2 linked regions of the Candidatus Scalindua japonica genome follow. The protein of the gene in region 1 binds, or shares a complex with, the protein of each later gene. Links are inferred from orthologs where the notes say so. Each region holds a gene or a part of one and is shown on either strand. Other genes may lie near its edges. The genes, in order: pabB and SCALIN_RS17455.

Region 1 (7,162 bases):
CACTCTCTACCCGGATATTATAGAAAGTGTTTCTGCGCATGGAGGGCCTACTGTTACTATTAAAAGCCATCATAATGTGGGGGCGTTGCCTTCGGAGTTGGGTTTCGAACTTGTCGAACCCCTAAAGGAGCTTTTTAAAGATGAAGTTAGAAAAATGGGTTCTGAGTTGGGGCTGCCGGATGATATTATATGGAGACATCCCTTTCCCGGTCCGGGCCTTGCCATAAGGATAATAGGGGATATTACAGAAGATAGATTACAAACTCTCAGATTTGCGGATGAAATAATGATACAGGAGATAAAATCGGCGGGTCTGTATGGAAAAATTGCCCAGGCTTTTGCTGTATTCTTACCGGTGAGTACTGTTGGTGTTATGGGAGATGAGAGAAGCTATGAGAATGTTATTGCACTCAGGGCGGTTGAATCAACCGACTTTATGACAGCAGATTGGGTAAAGATACCATACGAAGTACTGGCCCGTATTTCGAGTCGTATCATTAATGAGGTCAGAGGTGTTAACCGTGTCGTTTACGACATCAGTTCAAAACCTCCAAGTACCATTGAATGGGAGTAAATCAATCTGTTTCGATTGGTTGGATTAGTAATCTTCCCATGGCATGTTGTACCATGCGGCATACTCTAAGATTGCATTTTCTGATATGCTGTAATTCTCGCCTTGTGCGGATTCCCGTCCGTTCAATATGCCTGCTTCACAACACAGGCCGTCTATCAACCCAAAAACCATTTCAAACTCATCAGATTGTTCCTTGGCAAGATGTGGTTGTTCATCAAGCATGAGCAATGCTTGAGAAAGAGACCCATCTTCGCAATGGGCTGGTAATTGCTTGACCGCAAATCTCAATATTGATGCAATTACTACACATATTCTATGCGTACGTGCGTCAGGACCAATGTCCTTTAAGAATGCGAGGAGTGATAAAAAATGTTGATCGCCAATAATTTCTCTAAATTCGTCAATTAGTTTCGCCATGTTGAATCTCAAGGATTTAATAAAATAATTTACTTTCTGCAACCTCAATTGTAAGTATTGCTCAAAGGTGGCTGTTGATATAAAACGTTGATGTATAAATTTAAATCAAGCGTTTGTAAGCATTCATAAGCAGTCTCGTAATCTTTCCTGGTATTGTTTCTCCTATTTTATAATTTTCAATCCTTGAAACCGGCATTATTTCCATCAGAGAATTGGTAATGAATATTTCATCCGATTTGACTAATGTTTCTATTGTAAAACGGTTTTCGCTGACTGAGATATCGTTGTCATTACAAATATCAAGCACTGTCCTCCTTGTTATTCCCGGAAGGATATTTGTGTCAAGTGAAGGGGTAACAACACTCCCACCGTGTACCAAAAAAATGTTGCTTACCACACATTCGGCAACATGTCCGTCTGTATTAAGTATAATCGCCTCATGGGCAAATTTATTGTTTGCTTCTTCTTTCAGCAAAATACTTGTCAATAGATTCGTTGATTTATAACAGTAAATCGGGTTTGAAGTACTTCTTCGACAATTTGAAATAATCAGAGACATTCCTTCGTCGTAAAGCTTTTTTTCATACGGTGTAAATGGTTTGACCTGGACCAGACAAGTTGAATCAATATTATCAGCCATTTGAAGCCTGCCTCCTCCTGTGCCCCTTGAAAGTGTAATTCTGATGTAGGCATCCTGGCCACAGTTCTTCTCTATCAGTTTATTTATCCACTCGCCTATTTCTGCATTAGTATAGTCGAAAGAAATCCTGAGCTGCTTTGCAGAGTGTCGCATACGTTCCAGATGCTCAGAAAGCTTAAAAGGCTTCGCATTATACGAACGAAGTGTTTCATAAATGCCGTCACCATAGAGAAACCCCCTGTCTCCAGATGAAATATTTCCCACTGTGTCCGGCATTACTTTGCCATTTAAAAATATGAAATTTGTCATAATATTGAATATGGAAAGTGCGTTTCAATATGGAGCGCATCATCCCCGTCCGAAGGACTTGGCCGGGCGGGTGTGATGATGCATATTAAAACAGTGACACGGTCACCGCATTCCAAAAGCACTACTCAAGCGTCTCTATTAATGCCCGGGCTTTATGAAGTGTTTCCTGATACTCGTCTTCCGGGTTGGAATCTGCGACTATCCCACCTCCAACTTGAAAAAAGATATGATCGTCTTTTACTAAAAATGTTCTTATAGCAATGTTTAGATCAATATTTCCATTAAAACTCAGATATCCTATTGCACCGGTGTATACACTTCGTTTGGTTGGTTCTAATTCATCAATAATCTGCATGGCCCTTACCTTCGGCGCACCGGTTATTGAACCTCCCGGAAATGTAGCCTTTAGTAAGTCTATGGTATCATACCGTGAGTGCAGATTTCCTTCCACTGTTGCGACAAGGTGATACAACGTAGGATGTGTCTCCAGTATTTTTTTCTCTGTTACTTTTACTGAATTATAATTACACACCCGTCCAAGATCGTTTCGTTCAAGGTCTACAATCATCGCTAATTCCGCATCGTCTTTCTTGCTTGAGAGTAATTCTTCTTTCATTCTTTTGTTAATATCTTCTTCTTTGCCTCTGGGCCGGGTACCTTTGATTGGCCTTGTCTGAATAATTCGCTCTATTTTATCACTCTGTTTACCAGTACCAATCGGTGTGTTTTTCAGAGATAGAAATCTTTCCGGAGATGAACTGACTATGTATTTATTGTCAAATTTCAAATAAGATGAAAATGATGCGGGGTTTATTTCTCTTAATCTTTTATATATGTCATAGGGTGATGTCTCAATCTGTGTTTGAAAACGCTGTGAAAGATTAACCTGATAAATGTCTCCCGCACTGATATATTGCTTTGCACGGTCTACAGCCTTTAAATAGTTTTCTTTAGAGTAGTTACTTATTATTTTTCGTTTTATCTTGTTTCCTTTAATTCGCGACTCTTCTTCATAAGGTAAGTTCAATCCATTACGAATCATTCTTAACACATGGTCAATTCTTTTCGCTGTACTTTTTTGGGAATTCTGATTAATATTTACAGATAGTAAAAAATATCGGTTCTCAAGATGATCAACACCTATAATTGTGTCATAAAAGCTGAAACACATTTCCGGAAATTCAATATCATCAATGGTAGTATCAGGTAGCTTTTCAATGAAATGGCACAGATCGTAGGCAAAGTATCCGACAGCGCCACACGTAAACGGGACAAACTCAAAACTGTTCTCCATATGAAAGCTGCTTAACAGACGCCTCAGTTCATCAAATGGATTTCCGGTTTTTCTGGTAATACTATGGCCGTTTTGTGTTAATATATTACAGCCTTTTGACATGACGGTAAGAAATGGATCATAGCCTATAAATGAGTACCTTCCGGTCTTTTCATTGTTGTCAGCGCTATCAAGAAAAAAGTTTTTAGAGTTACCCTGGGTCTGGCGAAATATTTTCAACAAGTCAGTAGCTGGGTCTAACTCCCTGATTATCAGTTTTTTCCCGGTTTTGTTTACAAAGTTTGTCATAATATTTCTAAAAAAGATTGTTTTACAAAGTGAGACTGAGTTTTGCTGAATTATTGTATGCTGCTATGTTATGTGATATAAAAACTTTAAGTCAAGCTTTTTTCGAATTTATTCAGTAATTATGTATGTATATATAAAATAATATGCTATTCAGACTTATTTTACTATTTACGGTTATACCCTTAATAGAACTGTATCTTTTAATACAGGTCGGAAGATATCTGGGATCTTTCCAGACGATAATTATAGTGCTTATAACCGGTATAATAGGGGGTTTGCTCGCCAGAAGTCAGGGTTTAAGTGTTCAAAGACAAATAAGAGCAGACTTGCAAAATGGTATAATTCCGACAGATAGCCTTATCGACGGTTTTTTTATTCTCATTGCCGGTGCACTGTTAATCACACCTGGAATGATAACAGATGTATCTGGTTTTGTCTTAATGGTCCCGCTTTTTAGAAGTTGGTTGAAAAAACGGTTAAAGAATATTTTGAGACGGAAGTTTAAGTCCGGTCAATTTCAATACTATTCGAACCGCCAGTCGACAAATTGGAGTGAAGAAGATAGTTTGTGATTTGAGTTTTGCTATTTTCGATCAGACTAAGTTCACCTGAGATTCTTCATCTGTTGGCATTGTTTCCGCTTCAAACTCGGTTCCAACTGAGGAAAAAAATCTTTTTTTGACCGCATCAGAAGTTACTTTTAAAAGAGATGTTCTGTCGTTCGCATCACCAAGGATTCCAAGATTGATTGCTCCGGCTGCCATTGTCGCGTGACCACCTGAATTTAATTCGCCAAATGCGCTTTGCAGAATCAGTCCCAGGTTTACTCTTGAATCCCTGCTTCTTGCTGATAACTGAACCTTATCATCATTTATCCCGAAAACAAGAACAGTGTATACACCCTCTAACTGCAGCATCATTTCTGCTGCCTGTGGCAAAGCATCCCGGTCATTAATAAATTCTACAAATGATGCAAGGTATGAACCCCTGATTTCTTTATTTCTAATAGCTCTGCCGATGATATCCAGTGTTTCCAGGCTCATAGGGGGGTGTTCTAACAGGCTCATAATATGGTTATCTACCAATGGTGATAGATATGATGCTGCGTTCAGATCATCTGGAGAAGTATTTCTGGTAAACTCTTTTGTGTCCGTGCGAATTCCATATAATAAAGCCGTAGCAAGCGATGTATCGGGTTTAAGGTTTAGTTGCCGAATGTATTTAGTCATAATTGTGGAGGTTGCGCCTATGTTAGTTTGGATATCAACAAAATCTCCCTTAACTGCACTAATATCTACCTGGTGATGATCAAATATTAAATTGGGCGTAACATCTTCAGGTAAGACATTGTTTCTTGAGGGAATTGATGCTTCTATCAGTGCTATTTTGCCTGCAGACCGTACTACCTCCATAACGGCTTCTTTCGTCTTTATGCTTATTAAATCCATATTTAACAAATTAATCAATGCCTTGTTCTTCTGGTGACTGATATTTCCTCCATAATAGAGTGTGCTTTCGACGTCACAGTACTTGCATATGTATTTAAGGGTAAGTCCCGATGCTATTGCATCAGGGTCCGGATTGTCCTGCAGGAAGATTGCCATCTCTTTACCGTTCAATTCCTTTATCGTGTTAACTAATGTAAAAGCGGAATGGTCCATTTCGAAAGTATCGAAAGTAGATAATACCGTTTTAGCCAGAACATTACCTGTATGCAATATTTCATCAGCGCCATTTGATTCCAGTGCTTCTGCTTCTTCCTTATTAGACGCTTTTACAATGATAAAATTATCAGGCGTCTTCTCCTTTATCCTTTTTACCATTGACAGGTTGCCATCGGTATCACCCGTGAGGATTGCAAATATATTAGAGTTTTTGTAGATCGGTGAGTCCACATCAAAGGATTCCATGTCTGATACAGCTACATTAACCTGTTGTTCCCTCCACGGAGCCAAGGCATTCTCGTCCTTATCAACAATTAACAACTTTTTTCCGGACTTGTGTAATGAGTCGACAACTGCACTTCCTGTTACACCACAACCAAAAATAATGTACATAAAATATCTCCGACTACGAAAAACTTAATATGCCAATGTAAATTGTAACCGCATATATTATGCCATACCAGACATTATTTCCATGTGTAGTATGGTAATCTCATTCTATTCTTTTACAGTTATTTTGAAATATGACAAAACAAACTAGCTATTATGCTAATTTATTTAATATATATGGAGACTGGGATAATATGACTTGCTCTATATGTAAAATACTTTTACGTATGTGTTTTTTTAAGAAATGCAATATATTAAGAATTTTTTAGAATTATACTTTTGATTGGCAATACTGTCAATATTAAAAAAGTTGAAGGTTACAAGTTTAATAATATAATAAGAGCAGTATAATAACAAAAATATTTTTTCAAAAATGATTTTAAATTATGAGAATTCCGCAAATTGTTTCAAAGGTAAATATGACAGAAGACTTATGGAATGAGTCTTTAGAGGATCACAGTATAATACCCGATGAGTTTGACGGAATTACTTACTACAGGGTAGTGAAAAGAACCGGACAGTTAAGAAAGGGTACGGTGGTAACTTATTCGGGAATAATCTATGACTTTCCGCGTATAGCAAGAATTATGCATTTGGAAAATGGTATCAAACTGGCTTTTGGAAATTCTTTTTACGTAGAGGAAAAGGTGGACGGCTATAATGTTAGAATTGCTAAGGTCCAGGGCAAGGTATTTGCTTTCACCAGAGGTAGTTATGTCTGTCCTTTCAGTACCGATAGATTGGGAGATTTTTTTAACTATGAAAGTTTTTTTACAAAAAACCCTGAACTGATTGTATGTGGTGAAATAGCAGGGCCGGAAAATCCATACAATGGAGAATCACCTCCTTATGTGACCGAGGATGTTAGTTTTTTTGCATTTGACATTAAAGAGATGAATAGTGAGCATCAAATGCCTATCGAAAAGAGATATGAGTTTTTCGATAGATATGGAATACCAACAGTTACCAGATTTGGCAGTTATGCACCTTCTGACATAATAGATTTAAAGAGACACATTCAGGGTTTGAACGAAAAAGGTTGTGAGGGCCTTGTCTTTAAACCAATAGATCCATCTGGAAAAACCGTGAAATATGTTACCGTTGGATCGTGTTTGAGGGATATGAAGATAACTTCTCCACTAATGATAGAGTACCAGGCAGAATTTTTTACGCATAGAATGTTAAGGTCGCTTTTTTATCTTTTGGAGAATGACTTACCTCTGAATGATGAATTTCTTAAAAAAACAGGAGAGGCCCTGCTGCTGCCGCTTTTTGAAAATCTGAAGAAGGCAGCGGAAGGAAAAATGATAACTGAAAGATTTAAAGTAAGATTCAATAAAGAGCAGAACATCAAGAAATTGTTTGAGCATTTTCATAAATGTAAAGTAGACGCCAATCTGGTCCGGCAGGATAAAGTTGGACGACAATGGCATGTAGAAATTGTCAGGAGGTGTTTTCCTTCATATGAAGTGATACGGAAACACTGGGACGGTAGTTCACACTTTGACTAGGGTCCGATAAAAAAATAACTTTATAAACTGTCGCACTCACTTTTAGGTCAGATTTGGTCGATCTTAATGAGTCAA
Region 2 (7,080 bases), on another replicon or contig:
AAGCAGAATTTTCACTCTATGTCCAGCCTTTTTTACATCAGCAACTATACACCTTACTCTCTCAGCCGAACGATGAAATTCATTACTAATTTGTTCTGACTTTGGAAGATATCCTTCTGTCTTACCAAGATTGATAATTATTGTCGGTCCTTCAAACCGTTGTACGATGCCACTAACTATTGTGCCCTTTCTCTCAACAAATTCATTGTAAATAACATCTCTTTCAGCTTCTTTGATCTTCTGAATTATCACCTGTTTGGCAGTTTGGGCAGTAATTCTTCCCAAATCTGAGAGATCAATTTCATGCTCTCCCTGCCTGGCCACAATCTCTCCTGTATCCCTATCGATCTTAATTGAAACCGTCTCGTTGGTTTTTAGATGTTTTCTGGTAGCAGATTCTAAAGCGGATTCAATACCCTGAAAGACAATGTCTTTGTCAATGTCTTTGTCTTTGTGTAATAATTCCACCAATCTTAACAAGCTCTCTTTGTCCATTTATATCCCTAATAATGGTTTCAAAAAAAAAAGTGGGCAAACTCCCACTTTTTCTGTAACAGTCTAAACAACTCCGATTATTGAAATCCCTCTGCGGTCACTTCATTGCAAGTATTATCATTGAATTCCCATCAATCCCGTTGACATAAGCCTAGACAACCGAATACGCTAATTATAGCCTAAGCCTTATCACCCTTTTTAAACTTTTCTAAGATATTAAGAACAAACCGCTTCCAACTTTATTACAACAATAACAGATGATAACAAAAAATGCTTTTTTGTCAAGCCCATTTTTGTTTTTTAGTTTCTCTAAGTAGTTTCTACAAGGCCATTTATTAAGATAAGTATTTGACAAAGAAAAATAATCTGCTAGACTTAGTTTTGCCTTATAACAATATAAAAATCTCCTGAAGATTTACAGAAAATTACTTAGTTTCTGTATTATCAACACCAAAATCAATAAAATCTCAAATTGGTATTATTAATAGACAACTATGATTCTTTTACTTACAATCTCGTACAGCAGATAGGCGCCTTTGGTATAGCCATAGAAGTCGCCCGGAATGACAAGATTACCATTGCAGAGATTGAAAAAAAGAACCCAAGCCATATAATTATTTCACCTGGGCCATGTACCCCAAAAGAAGGCGGCATATCAAACTCTGTTATTAAGAATTTTGCAGGAAAAGTCCCAATACTAGGTGTTTGTCTGGGGCACCAATGTATTGCATATACATTCGGAGCAAAAATAATACGGGCAAGAAGGATAATGCATGGCAAAACATCCATGATACACCATGATAATAAGGCAATCTTCAATGGCCTATCCAACCCCTTTGAAGCCACCCGTTATCATTCCCTAATAGTAAACAAAGAAACGCTACCGAACTCCTTTGAAATAACTGCATTTGCCGATGAAGATGAAATTATGGGCATAAGACACAAAGAGATCCCTTTAGAAGGGGTGCAGTTCCACCCGGAATCCTTCCTGACGGTACAAGGACCTAAGCTGATTAAGAACTTTTTAGACTACTAACCACCGGAAATGTCAGGCTTATTTTTTATAACATAACGATGTTGTCGCGGTGTATTATTTCATCATATGGTTTATTGCCCAACGTTTTCCTTATCAAAGAAGTGCGAAGCCCTTTAACCTTACGAACCTCATCATCTGAATAATTCATTAAACCTCTGGCAATTTCTTTATTTTCACTAATATCCACTATTGATACAACATCGCCCTTAATAAATTTTCCATCAATCCTTACGACCCCTGACGGCAGGAGGCTTTTACCTCTCTTTTTTAAAGCCCTTAATGCACCTTCATCTATATAAATTTTTCCTTTTGGCCTTACGGTAAACCCGATCCATCGTTTGCGACTTGTAATCTTTTTCTTAAACGGAACAAATAATGTACCCACGTTATCATAGTTCATTATTTTTGACAAAATATCTGATTGCCTCCCATTCGCTATTACGACTGCCTCCCCTGAACCTGTAGCAATATTAGCAGCCTCAAGCTTACTCTCCATACCACCAACCCCTTCTTTCGTCTTTTGCTTGAATGCCAGCTTCTTAATATCGTCTGATATTGAATCCACAACAGACAAAATATGACTACTTTTACCGGAAACAGGAGGGGCAGTGTATAACCCATCTATAGAAGACAGAAGTATAAGCAAATCAGCTCGTAATAAATTCGTAACCAGTGCGGAGAGAATATCATTATCACCAAATGTTATTTCTTCCACTGATATAGTATCATTTTCATTAATTATTGGAATAGCTTTAAAATTTAATAATGAGTGCAGTGTATTACATGCGTTTAAATATCTCTGACGATCTTCAAAATCCTGCCTTGTAAGAAGCAGTTGTGCAGCATGAAACCCATGTTTTTTAAAACATTCGTTATAAACCTCCATTAGTTTTCCCTGCCCTATTGCGGCAGCAGCCTGAAGTTCAGGAAGAATATTTGGTCTTTTCTGACGGCCTAAAGCGCTGATACCAGCCCCAATTGAACCCGAGCTGACAACAACCACACTAAAACCTCTAGAACGAAGTTTAATAACCTGATTCGATAATTCCATAATTTGATTCTTATCCAGGAATCCACCCTCATCTGTAAGCACACGAGTCCCAATTTTTATCACAATTTTACTGACATTAGATAATATTTTTTCTCGAATACTCATAACTGTATATTAACTTGATTTCCAAATTCTATGCAAGAAAAGCACTTGACTTCTCTAGCTTTTTTGGTATCATCCCGAAGTATTTTAAACCAACCAATATTAAGGAGAAAGAGATGGCAAAGAAAGCAAAAAAAAAGGAAAGAGATGTTCTTGTTGTTGCTAGTAAAGTCAGAGAATATGTAAAAAGTAACGATTGTAATACGTCTGGAGAATTCATTAGCGAGTTGAGTAATTCAGTCTACGATTTAATTGATAAAGCGGTTAATAGAGCACAAGGAAATAACAGAAAAACTATTCAAGCAAAAGATGTATAGGATAGCAGGTTTACTCTGGGCTGGCAGATAATCTCTGCTTAAATAACTTCGTTAATATTTTTGGATTTGCTTTGCCTTTGGTAATTTTCATTGTTTGCCCGATTAAAAAAGCTAAAGCATTTTTCTTGCCCTGTCCATAATCTTCTGCGGCTTGTCGATTCTCTTCTATAACTTTAATAACAATCTCGTCAAGTTCACTGGTATCATCCATACGCACTAAATCTTTTTCCTTAACTATGGCCGAAGCACTCTTCCCTGTATTTATCATTTCGGCAAAGACATCTTTAGCAATAGAATTTCCAATTGTTGGCTTGATTTTAACTAACTCAACCAGCATTTCCGGAGATATAACAAAATCCTGTATATTTATTTTTTGTTCATTTAACACGCGAAGTATGTCATTGATAATCCAATTACTTAACTCTTTTTCGAAATCTTGAGATATTTTTACACACTCCTCAAAATAATCAGCAAGAAGCTTATCTTCTGTAAGAATACCCGCATCATAGTCAGAAACTGATAGCTCATTCACAAACCTCAGGCGTCTATTGACAGGAAGTTCCGGTATTGCTGCCTTCGTCTCATCAATCCATTTCTGTTCAACTTGGAAAGGAACCAAATCAGGCTCTGGGAAATATCTATAGTCATGAGATTCTTCCTTTGAACGCATCCGCCTGCTTACTAAATCAACATCATCCCACAACCTTGTCTCCATTAACACATCTTCACCTTTATCCAACAATTCACCTTGTCTGGATATTTCGTATGTAATCACCTTTGATACAGCCTTCATAGAATTAAGGTTTTTAATTTCTACCCTATTACCAAAAACACCTGAACCATGCTCCCTTAATGATATACTCGCTTCAAATCTTAAAGAACCTTCCTCCATCTTACAATCCGAAACACCTATATAAAGCAATGTATTCCTGAGTGTCTGCATATAACTTTCTACCTCTTCTACACTTCTCATGTCTGGTTGAGTTACTATTTCTAATAATGGCACACCTGCCCTGTTGAAGTCGACCAAACTATAATTTGCGCCGGATGTTTCCGGATGAACAAGTTTTCCCGCCTCCTCTTCTAAATGCACGTTGTGTATATTTATTTTTTTTTCTTTTCCTGCTACGACTATATCTACATAACCATTATTACCAATATTAAAGTAGTTTTGTGAAGTTTGATAGTTTTTAGGCAAGTCAGGATAATAATAACTTTTTCTGTCAAAATTGGTAAATTTATTTATCTCACAAGACAACGCTACAGCCACCTTTAACGAATATTCAAAAGCTTTTTTGTTCATTACCGGCAAAACACCTGGCAATCCCAAACAGACTGGGCACGTCTGGGTATTTGGTTCTGAGCCAAACTTAGTACTACAGCCACAAAAAAGCTTAGACTCAGTGTCCAATTCTGCATGTGTTTCCAATCCTATTACCACTTCGTATTTCATAAACTAAGCCTGTCACTTTATTTCAGGTTTCTTCAAATGAAAACCTGTTTCATTCTCGAATAATTTTGCAATCTGTAATATTTTTTTCTCTTCAAAATATTTCCCCATAATCTGCATACCAATGGGCAAACCTGTTGTTGTGAATCCACAAGGAATAGAAACACCTGGTATTCCTACCAGGTTGGCAGGAATTGTATAAATATCTGACAAATACATCTCAAGCGGATCAGTAATCTTCTCTCCTATCTTAAAAGCCGGTGATGGGCAAGTAGGAGAAATGATACAATCTACTTTATCAAAAGCATCTTCGAAATCGCTCTTTATCAGGGTTCTTACTTTTGAAGCCTTCAAATAGTACGCATCATAAAAACCGGCACTTAATACGTAATTACCTAATAAAATCCTCCTTTTTACCTCACTGCCAAAACCTTCTGCGCGCACCCTGCTGTACATATCAATAATATTGTCTTCACTTAACTGGCTTCTATACCCGTACCGAACGCCATCATACCTTGCCAAGTTTGAGCTGGCTTCCGCAGTTGCTATAATATAGTATGCGGCAACAGCATATCCACAATGAGGAAGAGACAAATCAACTATTTCTGCTCCTTTTTTTTTATAAATATCTAACGCATTAGTTACCGCGTTTCCAACCTCCGGATTAAGTCCTGCACCAAAAAACTCCCTTGGCACCCCTATCTTCAACTTACTATTTATGCAATTGATATCAGCCAGATACTCAGGTACATCCATTTTCGAAGATGTCGAGTCGCATCCATCATGACCAGAAACAACCTGTAAAAGCAATGCAGCATCATATACGTCTTTCGAAATAGTGCCGATCTGATCTAATGAAGATGCAAATGCAACCAACCCGTATCGAGAAACCCTGCCATATGTTGGTTTAAAACCAACGTTCCCACAAAATGCGGATGGCTGCCTGATTGAACCACCAGTGTCTGATCCCAAAGCCATAAATGCCATATCTGACGTTACTGCTGCAGCAGATCCACCACCAGAACCACCAGGTATATAATCAGTATTCCATGGGTTTCGTGTAACATGAAAAGCAGAATTTTCATTTGAAGAGCCCATTGCAAATTCATCCAGATTAGTCTTGCCGATAATTACCGCATCCTCTTCCTTTATTTTTTTAATTACAAAGGCGTCATAAGGCGGAACAAAGTTTTCTAACATCCTGGACGCGCAGGTTGTCTTAATCCCTGATGTACATATATTATCTTTTATTGCAACAGGAATACCCGCAAGCAGCCCAATTTTGTCACCGTTATTAAGTTTCTTATCAATCTCTTTTGCCTTTAATAAAGCACCCTCCTTATCTAAGTAGAGATAAGCTTTAACCGAAGGATCTTTAAGACAAATCCATTCAAAGAGTTCTTCAACTACCTCTTGCGAGGTAATTTCTCGATTAATTATTTTTTCTTTTATGTTGTTTGCGCTTAAATTATGTAATATCAAAAATAACTCCAAAAAAAAATCCTTATGGTTTCTAATAAATAAATATTATTATATTTATTCATATTGATAAATTACAGTTTAATTCAAGAACGATGGATATAAAAAGAATTATCAACTAATAAGCTTAATATCAGAATTATACGCTTGAATGACTAAATCTTTATTCTATGACCTTTGGCACCTTAAAAAAGCCATTGGTACTTGAAGGGGAAAGTTTTATTATCTCTTGGTGTGCGAAAGAAGGTGTTTGCTTGTCCTCTCGAAAAACATTTGTTATGGATGTTGCATATGCCATTGGCTGTATACCATCTGTATCTAATTCGTTCAATTTTTCAATATAGTCTAAGATATCTATTAACTGCTCCCGGAAAACACCTTTCTCTTCATCTCTAAGCCTGATTCGGGAAAGATCAGCAATTTTTTCAATCTGTTTTATATCTATGTCCATTGTAATGTAACAAAGAAAATGAAATTTACCATTTACAATCGTTTATACAACCTTAACAACCTTACCGGCATTCATGCATCTAGTGCATATTTTTATCTTCTTGATACTACCATTAATATTTGCCCTCATAGTTTGTATATTAGCCTTAAATTTTCTCTTTGTTTTACCCGTTATCTTAAGCCCAACACCACCTTTTTTTTTGGGCAAACCTCTTCGCTCCAGTTTGAACCCGACAGACGTTCCTTTTCCACATATTTCACAGATACGTGCCATAACTGTTACCCTCTCATCAAAAATTAATTATTTCTTCTCACAATCTTCACAATATCCCATAATTTGAAATTTATGAGATTCGGCTTTAAAATTATTCTCAATACATATTTGTTCTTGAAATTCTTCTATTCTTTCATCAGTAAATTCAATTATTTTACCACATCCTATACATACAAGATGTTCATGATGCTCATGGCCATAAACATGCTCGTAATGTGCATGTTTTTCACCAAAAATTACTTCTCTAAGCAAACCACTGCTAACTAATAGCGCAAGGGTTCTATAAATAGTTGCTTTTGAAACCCTTTTGTTGTTTTTTCTCATATCTATCAACAACTCTTCAGCTTCAAAATGCCCGTGGCATTCAAAGACGTGGTTTAATATTGCTTGTCTCTCAGGAGTAAACTTTAAACCTTGTCCTTGTAC

Evidence for each region.
Region 2: the proteins of pabB (region 1) and SCALIN_RS17455 are in contact, whole or in part, in a solved structure (PDB 8RP0), measured with the Escherichia coli proteins. The link is inferred for Candidatus Scalindua japonica from one-to-one orthologs.

What each region holds. Positions count from the first base shown.
Region 1 is NZ_BAOS01000014.1:31,617-38,778, reverse strand. What follows is about bases 1,293-4,123. They hold pabB (aminodeoxychorismate synthase component I), read right to left. Parts: upstream 3,523-4,123; coding sequence 2,062-3,522; downstream 1,293-2,061. Other genes in these bases: SCALIN_RS08940 (DHH family phosphoesterase), read right to left, coding at 4,116-4,123; SCALIN_RS08945 (FxsA family protein), read left to right, coding at 3,666-4,094; pabC (aminodeoxychorismate lyase), read right to left, coding at 1,293-1,907. Also shown: guaA (glutamine-hydrolyzing GMP synthase), read left to right, coding at 1-574; SCALIN_RS08960 (hypothetical protein), read right to left, coding at 599-991; more of pabC, read right to left, coding at 1,092-1,292; more of SCALIN_RS08940, read right to left, coding at 4,124-5,579; SCALIN_RS08935 (RNA ligase), read left to right, coding at 5,963-7,087. UniProt on the Escherichia coli protein: Part of a heterodimeric complex that catalyzes the two-step biosynthesis of 4-amino-4-deoxychorismate (ADC), a precursor of p-aminobenzoate (PABA) and tetrahydrofolate.
Region 2 is NZ_BAOS01000029.1:133,362-140,441, reverse strand. The notes cover bases 1-2,749. They hold SCALIN_RS17455 (anthranilate synthase component II), read left to right. Parts: upstream 1-967; coding sequence 968-1,531; downstream 1,532-2,749. Other genes in these bases: proB (glutamate 5-kinase), read right to left, coding at 1,557-2,687; nusA (transcription termination factor NusA), read right to left, coding at 1-495. In the rest of the region: SCALIN_RS17445 (hypothetical protein), read left to right, coding at 2,801-3,001; Asp-tRNA(Asn)/Glu-tRNA(Gln) amidotransferase subunit GatB, read right to left, coding at 3,012-4,454; Asp-tRNA(Asn)/Glu-tRNA(Gln) amidotransferase subunit GatA, read right to left, coding at 4,467-5,930; Asp-tRNA(Asn)/Glu-tRNA(Gln) amidotransferase subunit GatC, read right to left, coding at 6,094-6,381; rpmB (50S ribosomal protein L28), read right to left, coding at 6,424-6,654; SCALIN_RS17420 (Fur family transcriptional regulator), read right to left, coding at 6,682-7,080. UniProt on the Escherichia coli protein: Part of a heterodimeric complex that catalyzes the two-step biosynthesis of 4-amino-4-deoxychorismate (ADC), a precursor of p-aminobenzoate (PABA) and tetrahydrofolate.